Regions from separate parts of the Actinoplanes sp. CA-142083 genome, predicted to be linked through region 1. Evidence: riboswitches for the same ligand, from Rfam matches in the RefSeq annotation. Region 1 holds a riboswitch; the other holds the start of a gene.
The links. A riboswitch is a leader RNA that binds a small molecule or an ion and turns the genes downstream of it on or off. The one in region 1 is predicted to bind cyclic di-AMP.

Region 1 (5,272 bases):
GAGCTGGCCTACCGGGGAGTCGTTCAACGCGTACGCGATGGTCTGTGGCGCCGCCGCGAACAGCACCTGATGCGGGTGGCGATTGGCGGCCAGTTTCAGGGTCTTCTCGAGCCGTTCGGCGTCGAGCGGCGAAAGTTTCCCGTCGTAGGCGCCCCCGGTCGGCATGAAGTTGATGTGCACGCCGATCACATGAGCCGGGTCGGCGGCGGACACGAGGCGCGAGATGCCAGAGCCCCAGTCCCCGCCCTGGGTGCCGTAACGCTCGTACCCGAGATCGGCCATGAGTCTCACCCAGGCCTGCGCCACCCGTTGCTGGCCCCAGCCGCGGGAGCGGGTGGGCCCGGAGAATCCGAAGCCCGGAATCGCCGGGATCACCAGGTGGAAACGCGGCGTGAGCAGCGGGATCAGGTCGAGGAACTCGACCACCGAGCCGGGCCAGCCGTGAGTGAGGATCAGCGGGATCGCGTCCGGCGACGCCGAGCGGATATGCAAGAACCAGATGTTCTCGCCGTCGATTGTGGTCGTGAACTGCGGGTACGCGTTGAGCCGCGCCTCGTGGGCGCGCCAGTCGAGCTTCTGCCAGGCGTCGGCGAGCTGCCGCACCCGGTCGAGCGGGATGCCGTAGTCCCAGCCGGCGCCGGACAGCTCGTCGGGCCAGCGGGTGCGGGCCAGCCGCTCGTTCAGGTCGTCGAGCTCTGCTTGCGGAACGTGCACGCTGAATTCGTTCATGCTCCTAACGTTAGGTCCACTAACGTTAGGAGCGCAAATGTTATGCTGCTCACGTGGAGAGCGTGGAGCACCTGCCCAGCTGGCTGCTGACCCAGACCGCCGGGTTTGCGGGGCGCATGGTCAGCGCCCGGTTCGCGGATGTCGGCGCCCGCGGGTACCACTACCGCGTGCTCTCCTCGCTGGCCACCGAGGGCCCGGCCAGCCAGGCCGACCTCGGGCGGCGCGTGGGCATCCACCTCAGTGACATGGTCAAGGCCCTCAACGAGTTGGAGGCCGATGGTTTCGTCCAGCGTGTGCCCAGCCCCGACGACCGCCGCCGCAACATCATCACGATCACCGACGGCGGGCGGGCGCGCGCGGAGCAGCTGGCCCGGCAGGTCGGCTCCATCCAGGAGGAGCTGCTCGAGCCCCTCGACCGGGTGGAGCGCGAGCAGTTGACCACGCTGCTGGCGAAGCTCTACCGGCACCACCGTGTGCGGGAGGCCGCCCCGCCGCCCATGGACTGACGGCAGGTTTCCCGGTTGCCCGCGACACGGCGAGCCGCTAGATACGCGGAAGGGCCGCCTTCCGGCGGCCCTTCTTCGTGTTCCGGATCTCAGCCCGGTCGCCGGTAGCCGGCGATCGGTCCCCGTTCGATCGTCGCCATCCGTACATGGTCACCCGTGTGCGGGGCGTGCACCACCATGCCGCCGCCGATGTAGATGGCGACGTGATGGAGGCTTCCGGGGTAGTAGAAGACCAGGTCACCCGGTTGCAGCTCGTTCCGGGACACGGCCTTGCCCTCGTTCCACTGGTCCTTCGTGTAGTGCTCGAGATGCACCCCCACGCTGGCCCACGCCTCCTTCGTCAGGCCCGAGCAGTCGTAACTGTTCGGTCCGTCGGAACCGAAGACATAGGGCTTGCCGATGAGGTCGCATGCCTTCTGCGCCGCTCGGCCGCCCTTGTCGTTGGTGTAGGTGACGGGGCACGGTCCGGTCTTGTACGGGCCGTCGGCCTCGCCCGCCGAGCCGTACGCCTGGATCCGCAGCTTCTGCAGGCTGTCGATCTTCTTCTGGATCGCGGCCTTCTGCTTGGCCAGGTCGGCATCGCGGGCCGCGATGGACTTGGTCAGCACGTCCAGGTCGGACTTCATGCCGGCGTACTTGTCGCGAAGTTTCGCGACCCCGGCGATCTGGTCCTGCTGGTGCCGAGCGAGCTGATCGAGATAGGTCAGCTTGTCGGTCAGCCCGGTGGGCGACCCGCTCACGATCATGGCGTTGAAAGCGTTCGGCGCGCCCTGCTTGTACGCGTCGACCGCCATGCCGCGAACCTGAGAAAGGGCGACGTCCACCTGCACCTGGAGCGGGGTGAGCTGCTTGGTGAGGTTCTTCAGCTGAGCCTGGTTCTTGAGCAGTTTGCCGTGCACGTCGTTGTACTGCTCGATGACCGGCTCGAGTTGGTTCCACTGCTTGTCGATCTCGGCCTCGACGGTGGCCGGGTCGGGTGCTGCGTGCGCTACGGACGGGCCGGTGAGAACGATCCCGACCGCGGCGACGGCGCAGACGATGCTGCGCAGAACTGCGGCGCGGCGCGCCCCAATCCGTTTCACGTAGGTGCGTTATCCCTTCTTCCCTCGCGCCGCCGACCGGGTTAGCTGACGGGTTCGGGCGGGAAGCGCGCCCGGCCGCAGGGGGACTGCGGCTTCACCCCGACTACTCGGGTCCCCGGTTCGCCGCATGCGGCGATTAGGCGGTGATCCGTCAGATCGGCCGGATGGACGATGGGGGGCTGCCGGACCGCCGACCACCGTACCCTCGATCATGCGGGTAACTGAAGTTGCCACGACGGGGAAACTTCCTGCACGGCTTTCGCTACCCAGCGTGGTCAGAGAGGCCAGGCATCCAGCGCGCGGTCGAGCCACGGGACGACCAGGATCACGGTGGGTAGTACCAGCAGGGCAAGCGCGACGACCGCGACGACCGTGTTGAGGGCCGCCGAGGGGCGTTGCGGAGCCGCCAGGCGGTCCAGCCGGCGTCGTTGCGAGTTTCGTTCGGGCACGACTTCCTCCGCCAGGGGGACAGCGTCGGTCAGGCGTTCGAGCGCGCCGCGCAGGGGCGCGGCGCCGGCGCGTTTCCGGGCGGCGTCGTCGGCCACCATCTCCAGCAGCACGTGTACGGCGTCCAGCGGCGCCCGGCTGCGCAGGGGACGCGGCACGGCGCGATAGAAGGCCGTGAACGACTCCATGACCACCTCGTGCCGGTGGCGCAGGTGGGTCTGCTCGTGGGCGAGGACGGCGTCGACCTGGTCGCGGTCGAGCAGGCGAAGCGCGCCGTCGCTGAGCACCACCCGCGCCTCCCGGCCGGGCACGCAATACGCGAGCGGCAAGTTTCCGGCGAGGACGCGAACGTTTCCGGCGTCCAATTCCTCGCGGTGCTCGGCCTTGTCGAGCAGGTCGACGAGCAGGCGGTGTTTCGCGCGGCGGGCCCGCGAGCGCCGCGAAACTCCCCACAGCGAGACGAGCAGCCGCAGCACGATGATCGCGGCCACCGCCAGGGCGCCGATCAGCGCGGCGGCGGTGACCGGCTTTCCGGAGCCGGCGGCGCGGGTCAGCTCCTCGGGCGCGGCGAGCACGACGCCGAGGGCCGAGAGCACGGCGGCCAGGGTGACGGCCTGCCACAGCAGCACGGCGGCGGCGGGCGCCCGGTCGGGCCAGCGGGCCCGCGCCAGCAGGCCGGGCACGATCAGCGACAGGGTGAGCCCGAGCGCGCCGAGCAGCAGCGCGGTCATCCGGCGATCCCGTGGCTCTCCATCACTTCTTGGTGGCGGCTTCGATGGCGGCCTGCAGCGCCGCCGGCGAAAGTTGCCCGACGAAATACGCCAGCGCGGCGTCCTGATCGGGCGAGGCGCTGAGCGCGTCGAGCATGACCGACGCCGTCATCTCCTCGCGGGACTGCGCCGGGGCGTACCGGTAGGCGCGGTCCGCTCTCTGCTGCACCACGACTGCCTTTCTGGCCAGGCGGTCGAGCACGGTCATCACGGTCGTGTAGGCGAGGTCGCGGTCGCGGCTGAGCGACTCGTGCACCTGCCGCACCGTGAGCGGTTCCGCGGCGTCCCACAGAACCGTCATGACCTCGCGTTCCAGGTCTCCCAGCGCCATGTGTCCCAGTCTACTGCACAGCGTCGTACTACACGTCGTAGTATCTACTACGAGCCGTCGTAGAGGGGGACCATCCGATGGACGTGCTGGACCTGACGCGCCTGCAGTTCGCGGTCGTGACGATCTACCACTACTTCTTCGTGCCCATGTCGATCAGCCTGGCGGCGATCGCGGCCGGCCTGGAGATCACCTGGCTGCGCACGAAGAACGACAAGTTCCGCGATCTCACGAAATTCGTCGGGAAACTTCTCATCGTCACGTTCGCGGTCGGCGTCGTGACCGGCCTCGTGCAGGAGTTCCAGTTCGGCATGGGCTGGAGCGCGTTCGCCAAGTTCTACGGCGACGTCTTCGGGCCCACGCTCGCCATCGAGGGGATGCTCGCGTTCTTTCTCGAGGCGACTTTCCTGGCGCTCTGGTATTTCGGCTGGGACCGGCTGCCCCGCGTCGCGCACGCGGCCACGATCGTGATCGTCTCGCTGGGCACGATCCTGTCCGCGTTCATCATCCTTGCCGCCAACAGCTTCATGCAGAACCCGATCGCGTACGAGATGGATCCGGTCACCGGGCGAGCGCGCCTTACGTCGTTCGCCGAGCTGCTGACGAACAAGGTGAACCTGGCGGCCTTCCCGCACACCCTGGCCGGGGCGGCGATGATCGGGGGCGCGCTGCTGCTCGCGATCGCGGTGTGGCGGATGGCGGCCGAGCCGGCCCACCGGACGCTCGCCCGGCTGGGCGCCTGGGTGATGCTGGCCGGCGGGGCGGCGACCGCGCTGACCGGCGACCACCTGGGCAAGGTGATCACCGAGGTCCAGCCGATGAAAATGGCCGCGGCCGAGGCGCTCTACGAGACCACCAAGGGCGCGCCGTTCTCGATCATCACCACCGGCAAGCCGCTGCCCTCGTTCACCCTCGACATCCCGTGGCTGCTGTCGATCCTCGCCAAGGGCTCGCCGGGTGCGACCGTCCAGGGCATCGACGACCTGCAGGCGCAGTATGTCGCGCAGTACGGGCCGGGCAGCTACGTGCCGATGATCCCGGTGGCCTTCTGGACGTTCCGCCTGATGATCGGCGCCGGCATGCTGGCCGCTGCCGTCGCCGCGTTCTACCTGTGGCGTACGCGAAAGAACCGCGACGCGCCCCGCTGGCTGACCCGATGGCTGCCGTTGATCCCGCTGCTGCCGGCGGCGGCGAACACGCTCGGCTGGATCTTCACCGAGACCGCCCGGCAGCCGTGGATCGCGTTCGGCCTCACGAAAGTTTCCGACGGCATCTCCCCCGGCCTGACCAGCGCCGAGGTCCTCGCCTCGCTGATCGGTTTCGCCGTGATCTACGGGGTGGTCGCCGTCGTCTGGTTCCGCCTGATCCGTCATCTGGCGCGGCAGCCGCTCCACGTTTCTGAACCGTCCG
Region 2 (5,272 bases), 4.8 Mb from region 1:
GCGATCTACGCGGCCGGCCAGCCCTCGCTGCTGGGCGTGAACGCGGCGCTGATGAACGACCTGTCCGGCGAGCGCAACGTGATGCTCGGCTGCCTGGCCATGGGCATGAGCCCGGCCGAGGTCAAGGGCCAGGTGCAGGACATCATCGAGTTCTCCGGCATCAACGAGCGGGGCGACTTCAGCTCGCTGCCGATGCGGACCTACTCGTCCGGCATGGGAGCCCGGCTGCGCTTCGCGATCGCCGCGGCCAAGAAGCACGACGTGCTGCTCATCGACGAGGCCCTCGCCACCGGCGACGCGAAGTTCCGCAAGCGCAGCGAGCAGCGGGTGCGCGACCTGCGCGCCGAGGCCGGCACTGTCTTCCTGGTCAGCCACAGCGAGCAGTCGATCCGGGACACCTGCGAGCGCAGCATCTGGCTCGAAGGCGGCGTGATCAAGGCCGACGGCCCGACCGAGGACGTGATGAAGGAGTACGAGACCTTCGTCAAGAAGTGAAGGTCCCGTACTCCCCTCGAGCTACGGGCGCACTGACAGGTGCACGTGGTTGGTGTGGTCGCTCGACGGGTCGCCGTTGCCACCCGAGTACGACTTCCAGCCGCTCGACGGCAGCCAGATGCGTCGGAACCAGATGACGTAGAGCACGCCGAGCTTGCTCGAGTTGTTGATGAAATAGTTCGCCAGGTTGGTCCCGTACGTCTTGCTGCTGCCGGTCGCCACCCCGCCGAACCCGTCCTTGTCGGCGGCGAAGTCGCAGGCTCTCCCCTTCGGATGCTCGCCGCTGTTCTGTTCGCGGAAGCAGTGCACGTAGTGGTTGAAGCCGGCCGACTGGGCCTGCCGCATGGCGAACAGCATGCGCTGGGTGATGCGGCCGCCGCTGGTCGGGTCGTCCACCATGCCGCTGCCGCCCTGGAACGAGCCCGAGCTCGCGCTGCTGCCGCCGTCGCTCGGCTGCGGGTCGTCCTGCCCGGCGTTGGCCGCCTTCAGCGCGCTCTCGGCCTGGACCTTGCGCTTGGCCATCACGTTGACCTGCTTCTGCTGGTCGCGGATGGTTGCGTCGATCGCGAGCTTCGCCTTGGCCTGACCGTCGCGGGTGGCCTCCAGGTCGGCCATCACGGCCTTCTGCTTCGCCGCGACCGTCTGGAGCGTCTCCGCACGGTCCAGGAAACCGCCGGACGAGTCCGCCGTGAGCAGCGCGCTCATCGGGCCGAGCCGGCCGCTCATGTAGGACTGCTGGACGATCTGGTCGAACGCCGCCTGCCGGGGTGCGAGCTCGGTGTCCAGCTCCTTGAGCCGGGCGGTCAGCTCGACCTGCCGTTTCTTGCTCGCGGCCAGCGCGTCCTTGGCTTCGAGGTAGCCCTTGGAGGCCGCCTCGAGCTGCTGGATCAGGGTCTTGGAGCCGCCCTCGCCGTCGTCGCCGGTGTCGCCGGGGGCCGCGCCGGCCGGCGACGCGACCGCGAAGGCCAGGCCGCAGGCGGCCACCACCATGGCGAGCGACGCCGCTAATCGCCGGCGGACAGTAATGTGCCGCACAACCATTCCTTCCGTCGGCCGCCGACCGGGTTAGCTGACGGGTTCGGGACGGAAGTTCCCTACCGCTGAGAGCGGATTCACCCCAACAAAAACCTGGGTCCCCGACTCGCCAAAGGCGATTAGGCGGCGATCCCCGGGCGGGGATCGCGACCGACGATACCCATGACATCGATTGATCGACAGATCTCGCACTCCACGCGATCACCGGATGACCGTGCGTCGACTTATCACGGAAAGTGCTCGAAGGATTACCGCATTCGCATTTTCCGGAGACTGAAGTGTCGCGCGACCTCGGGTAAACTCACCCGCGGCTCTGCCACCGAGGCGCCGCCCCCGAGGTGCCGGCAGGCCGCCGCCCAATCGCCGCAAGGCGAGCCGGGGACCCAATGTCCCACTGGGGTGAATCCGCGAGAGCGGTAGGGATCGCTTCCGTCCCGAACCCGTCAGCTAACCCGGTCGGCGGTAACCCGGAAGGAACGTGGATGACCGTACGCCCCCGCCGGTGGCTGACCCTCGCCCTGGCGCCGCTCGTGGCTGCCTCGATCTTCGCGGCGCCCGCCGCGCCCGCGAGCGCCGATCCCGACGACTCGTCGTCCTCGTCGGCCCAGCCCGACGAGAAGGGTGACGAGATCGAGTCGAACTCCACCCTCAACGAAGTGCTCGAGTCGTCGAACCGCAAGTTCGTGCAGGCCAAGGCCGCCGTGGCGAAGTCGACCACGACGCAGAAGAAGCTGGCCATCCAGATCAACCTGGCCGAGGCGAAACGCGACTCGCTGGTTCCCGAGGTCAACGCGATCGCCGCGCAGCAGTACCGCACCGGTCACCTCGGCGCCGCGAGCTTCCTGCTCGGCAGCCAGGGGTCGGACGACTTCCTGGCCAAGGCGGTCTCGCTCGAGGAGATCAACACCCTGCACGACCGGAAGCTGCGCGAGCTGAACGCGGCCATCGACGACGTGACCGCCAAGAAGGCCGCGCTCGACGCCGAGGTGAAGCAGCAGCAGACCAACCTGGTCGCGATGAAGAAGCAGAAGGACGCGGCCGACAAGGCGCTGTCGCTGGTCGGTGGCGAGAGTCTCACCGGCGGCTTCGTGGACGCGGTGTCCAAGCAGGCGGCGCCGGCCCCGCGCAACTCCGAAGGCGGATTCTCGGCGGAGAAATGCACGGTGAAGGATCCGACCACAAGCGGTTGCATCACCGCCCGTACATTGCACATGTACCAAGAGGTGAAGAAGGCGGGCTTCAATCGCTTCGTCGGTTGTCACCGCAACGGCGGTCCGTTCGAGCACCCGAAGGGCCGGGCCTGCGACTGGTCGTTGCAGAAGAGCGGATTCTCGGTCGCGCACAACGCCGACATGAAGAACTACGGCAACGACCTCATGGCGTTCCTGGTGCGCAACGCCGACCGGTTGGGCATCTACTACGTCATCTGGTACGCGCAGATCTGGTTCCCGGCCACCGGCTGGCACGCCTATCACGGCGCGAGCAACCACAAGGACCACGTACACGTATCAATGCTTTAAGAAGTCGTTTCAAGAAAAGGGCCCCCAAGGGGGCCCTTTTCAGTCAGTGCGTCAGTCCTGCGGCGCCCGGCGCACCGGGGAGCGACCGGCCGGCTGGGTCGGCGGCGGCCCGACCGGACCCTGCGGCGGGATCGGCACGGTCACCGGCTTCACCTGGGTCACCTCGATCTCCTTGCCGTGGTGGCTGAACACCAGGCGGGCCGAGCCGCCACCGTTGCGCAGCGAGTAGGTGGCCTCGTCGGCGGTCACGTTCACCCGCACCCGCAGGCCCCGCCACAGCAGCGAGAACTCCAGGTTGCTGATCCGGCTGGGCAGGCGCGGCGCGAACGACAGCTGGCCGTTGAAGTCCCGCATGCCGCCGAGGCCGGCGATCAACGAGATCCACGTTCCGGCCAGCGACGCCACGTGCACGCCGTCCCGCGAGTTCTGGTGCAGGTCGTGCAGGTCCATCAGGGCGGCCTCGCCCAGGTAGTCGTGGGCCAGCTCGAGATGGCCCACCTCGGCCGCCATGACGGCCTGGATGCACGCCGACAGCGACGAGTCCCGGACGGTCCGCGCGTCGTAGTAGGCGAAGTTGCGCTGCTTCTCCTCTGGCGTGAACGCGTCGCCGCGGATGTACATCGCCATGACCAGGTCGGCCTGCTTGACCACCTGCTTGCGGTACAGGTCGAAGTACGGGTAGTTCAGCAGCAGCGGGTACGCCTCCGGGGGCGTGTTCTCGAAGTCCCACTCCTGCAGCCGGGTGAAGCCCTCCGACTGCTGGTGCACGTGGAGCTCCCGGTCGTACGGGATGTGCACGGCCGCCGCCGCGTCCCGCCAGGAGGCCATCTCCTCGTCGTCCACGCCGAGCTGACGGGCCAGGTCGGGGTGGCGCTTGGCCGCCTCGACCGCGCTGAACATGTTCTGCTGGGCCATCAGGTTGGTGTAGATGTTGTCGTCGACCACGGCCGTGTATTCGTCGGGGCCGGTGACGCCGTCGATGTGGAAGCGGCCGTGCCGGTCGTGGTGGCCCAGCGACCGCCACAGCCGGGCGGTCTCGATCAGCAGCTCGAGGCCCACCTCGCGCTCGAAGTCGTAGTCGCCGGTGGCCTGCACGTAACGGCGGACCGCGTCGGCGATGTCGGCGCCGATGTGGAAGCCCGCGGTGCCGGCCGGCCAGTACGCGGAGCACTCCTGGCCGCGGATCGTGCGCCACGGGAAGGCCGCGCCCTGCAGGCCGAGCGTCTGCGCGCGCTCCCGGGCCAGGTCGAGCGTCGAGTGCCGCCAGCGCAGCACGTCGGCCGCCGCCGAGGGCTGGGTGTAGGTCAGCGCGGGCAGCACGAAGGTCTCGGCGTCCCAGAACGTGTGGCCGTCGTAGCCGGGGCCGGACAGTCCCTTGGAGCCGATCGGGCGCTGCTCGGCCCGGGCGCCCGCCTGCAGCGTGTGGAACAGCCCGAAGCGGACCGCCTGCTGCACCTCAGGGTCGCCCTCGACCTTGACGTCGGAGTGGTCCCAGAAGGCGTCCAGGTACTCCCGCTGGGCGTCCACGAGGCCTTCCCAGCCGTCCAGCCGGGCGCTGGCGAGCGCGGCGCCCACCTGGTCGCGGATGGCGGGCAGCGAGCGGCTTCCGGACCACCCGTACGCGGCGAGCTTGACCACCCGCAGCTTCTGGCCCGGCTCGAGCTTGGTGGCGACCGTCGTGCGCAGCCAGTCGGGGTGGCCCTCGGTGGTGATCGCGTGCTTGCCGGGCGCCTCGACCAGGTGTTCCATGGCCGCGGCCATCCGCAGGTCGCTGGCCTTGGTGCGGTGCACGAGCAGGCCGCCGGTGCGCTGCTCGAGCATCTCCTCGGCCTGCAGCGGGTGGTCCAGCACCGCCGCCACGCGCGGGTCCTTGCTCATCGGCGGCAGCTGCTCGTTGGCGACCAGCTCGGACTGCAGGATCAGCCGGCAGGACGCGTCCAGCGGCTCGACCTCGTACATGTAGGCGACCACGGCGCGCTGGGTGAACGAGACCAGCCGTACGGTGCGCACGCGGATCGCCTGGCCGGACGGCGAGACCCACTCGACGTTGCGCTCGAGCGTGCCGGCCCGCAGGTCGAGCACCCGCTCGTGGGAGCGGAGCTCGCCGTACCGCACGTCGAACGGCTCGTCGTCGACCAGCAGCCGCATGAGCTTGCTGTTGGTCACGTTGATCATCGTCTGGCCGGACTCGGGGAATCCGTAGCCGGCCTCGGCGTACGGCA

Region 2: another riboswitch for cyclic di-AMP. It lies ahead of ACQPZX_RS02085 (coiled-coil domain-containing protein); the one in region 1 lies ahead of ACQPZX_RS29205 (NlpC/P60 family protein).

What each region holds. Positions count from the first base shown of each region.
Region 1 is NZ_CP192076.1:6,364,959-6,370,230, forward strand. It holds gene ACQPZX_RS29195 (epoxide hydrolase family protein) at 1-729, opposite strand, end outside; gene ACQPZX_RS29200 (MarR family winged helix-turn-helix transcriptional regulator) at 783-1,235, shown strand; gene ACQPZX_RS29205 (NlpC/P60 family protein) at 1,325-2,317, opposite strand; cyclic di-AMP (ydaO/yuaA leader) riboswitch at 2,334-2,470, opposite strand; gene ACQPZX_RS29210 (M56 family metallopeptidase) at 2,593-3,495, opposite strand; gene ACQPZX_RS29215 (BlaI/MecI/CopY family transcriptional regulator) at 3,518-3,865, opposite strand; gene ACQPZX_RS29220 (cytochrome ubiquinol oxidase subunit I) at 3,943-5,272, shown strand, end outside.
Region 2 is NZ_CP192076.1:430,147-435,418, reverse strand. It holds gene ACQPZX_RS02095 (ABC transporter ATP-binding protein) at 1-495, shown strand, start outside; gene ACQPZX_RS02090 (coiled-coil domain-containing protein) at 517-1,485, opposite strand; cyclic di-AMP (ydaO/yuaA leader) riboswitch at 1,534-1,666, opposite strand; cyclic di-AMP (ydaO/yuaA leader) riboswitch at 1,874-2,007, shown strand; gene ACQPZX_RS02085 (coiled-coil domain-containing protein) at 2,013-3,050, shown strand; gene ACQPZX_RS02080 (glycoside hydrolase family 65 protein) at 3,102-5,272, opposite strand, start outside.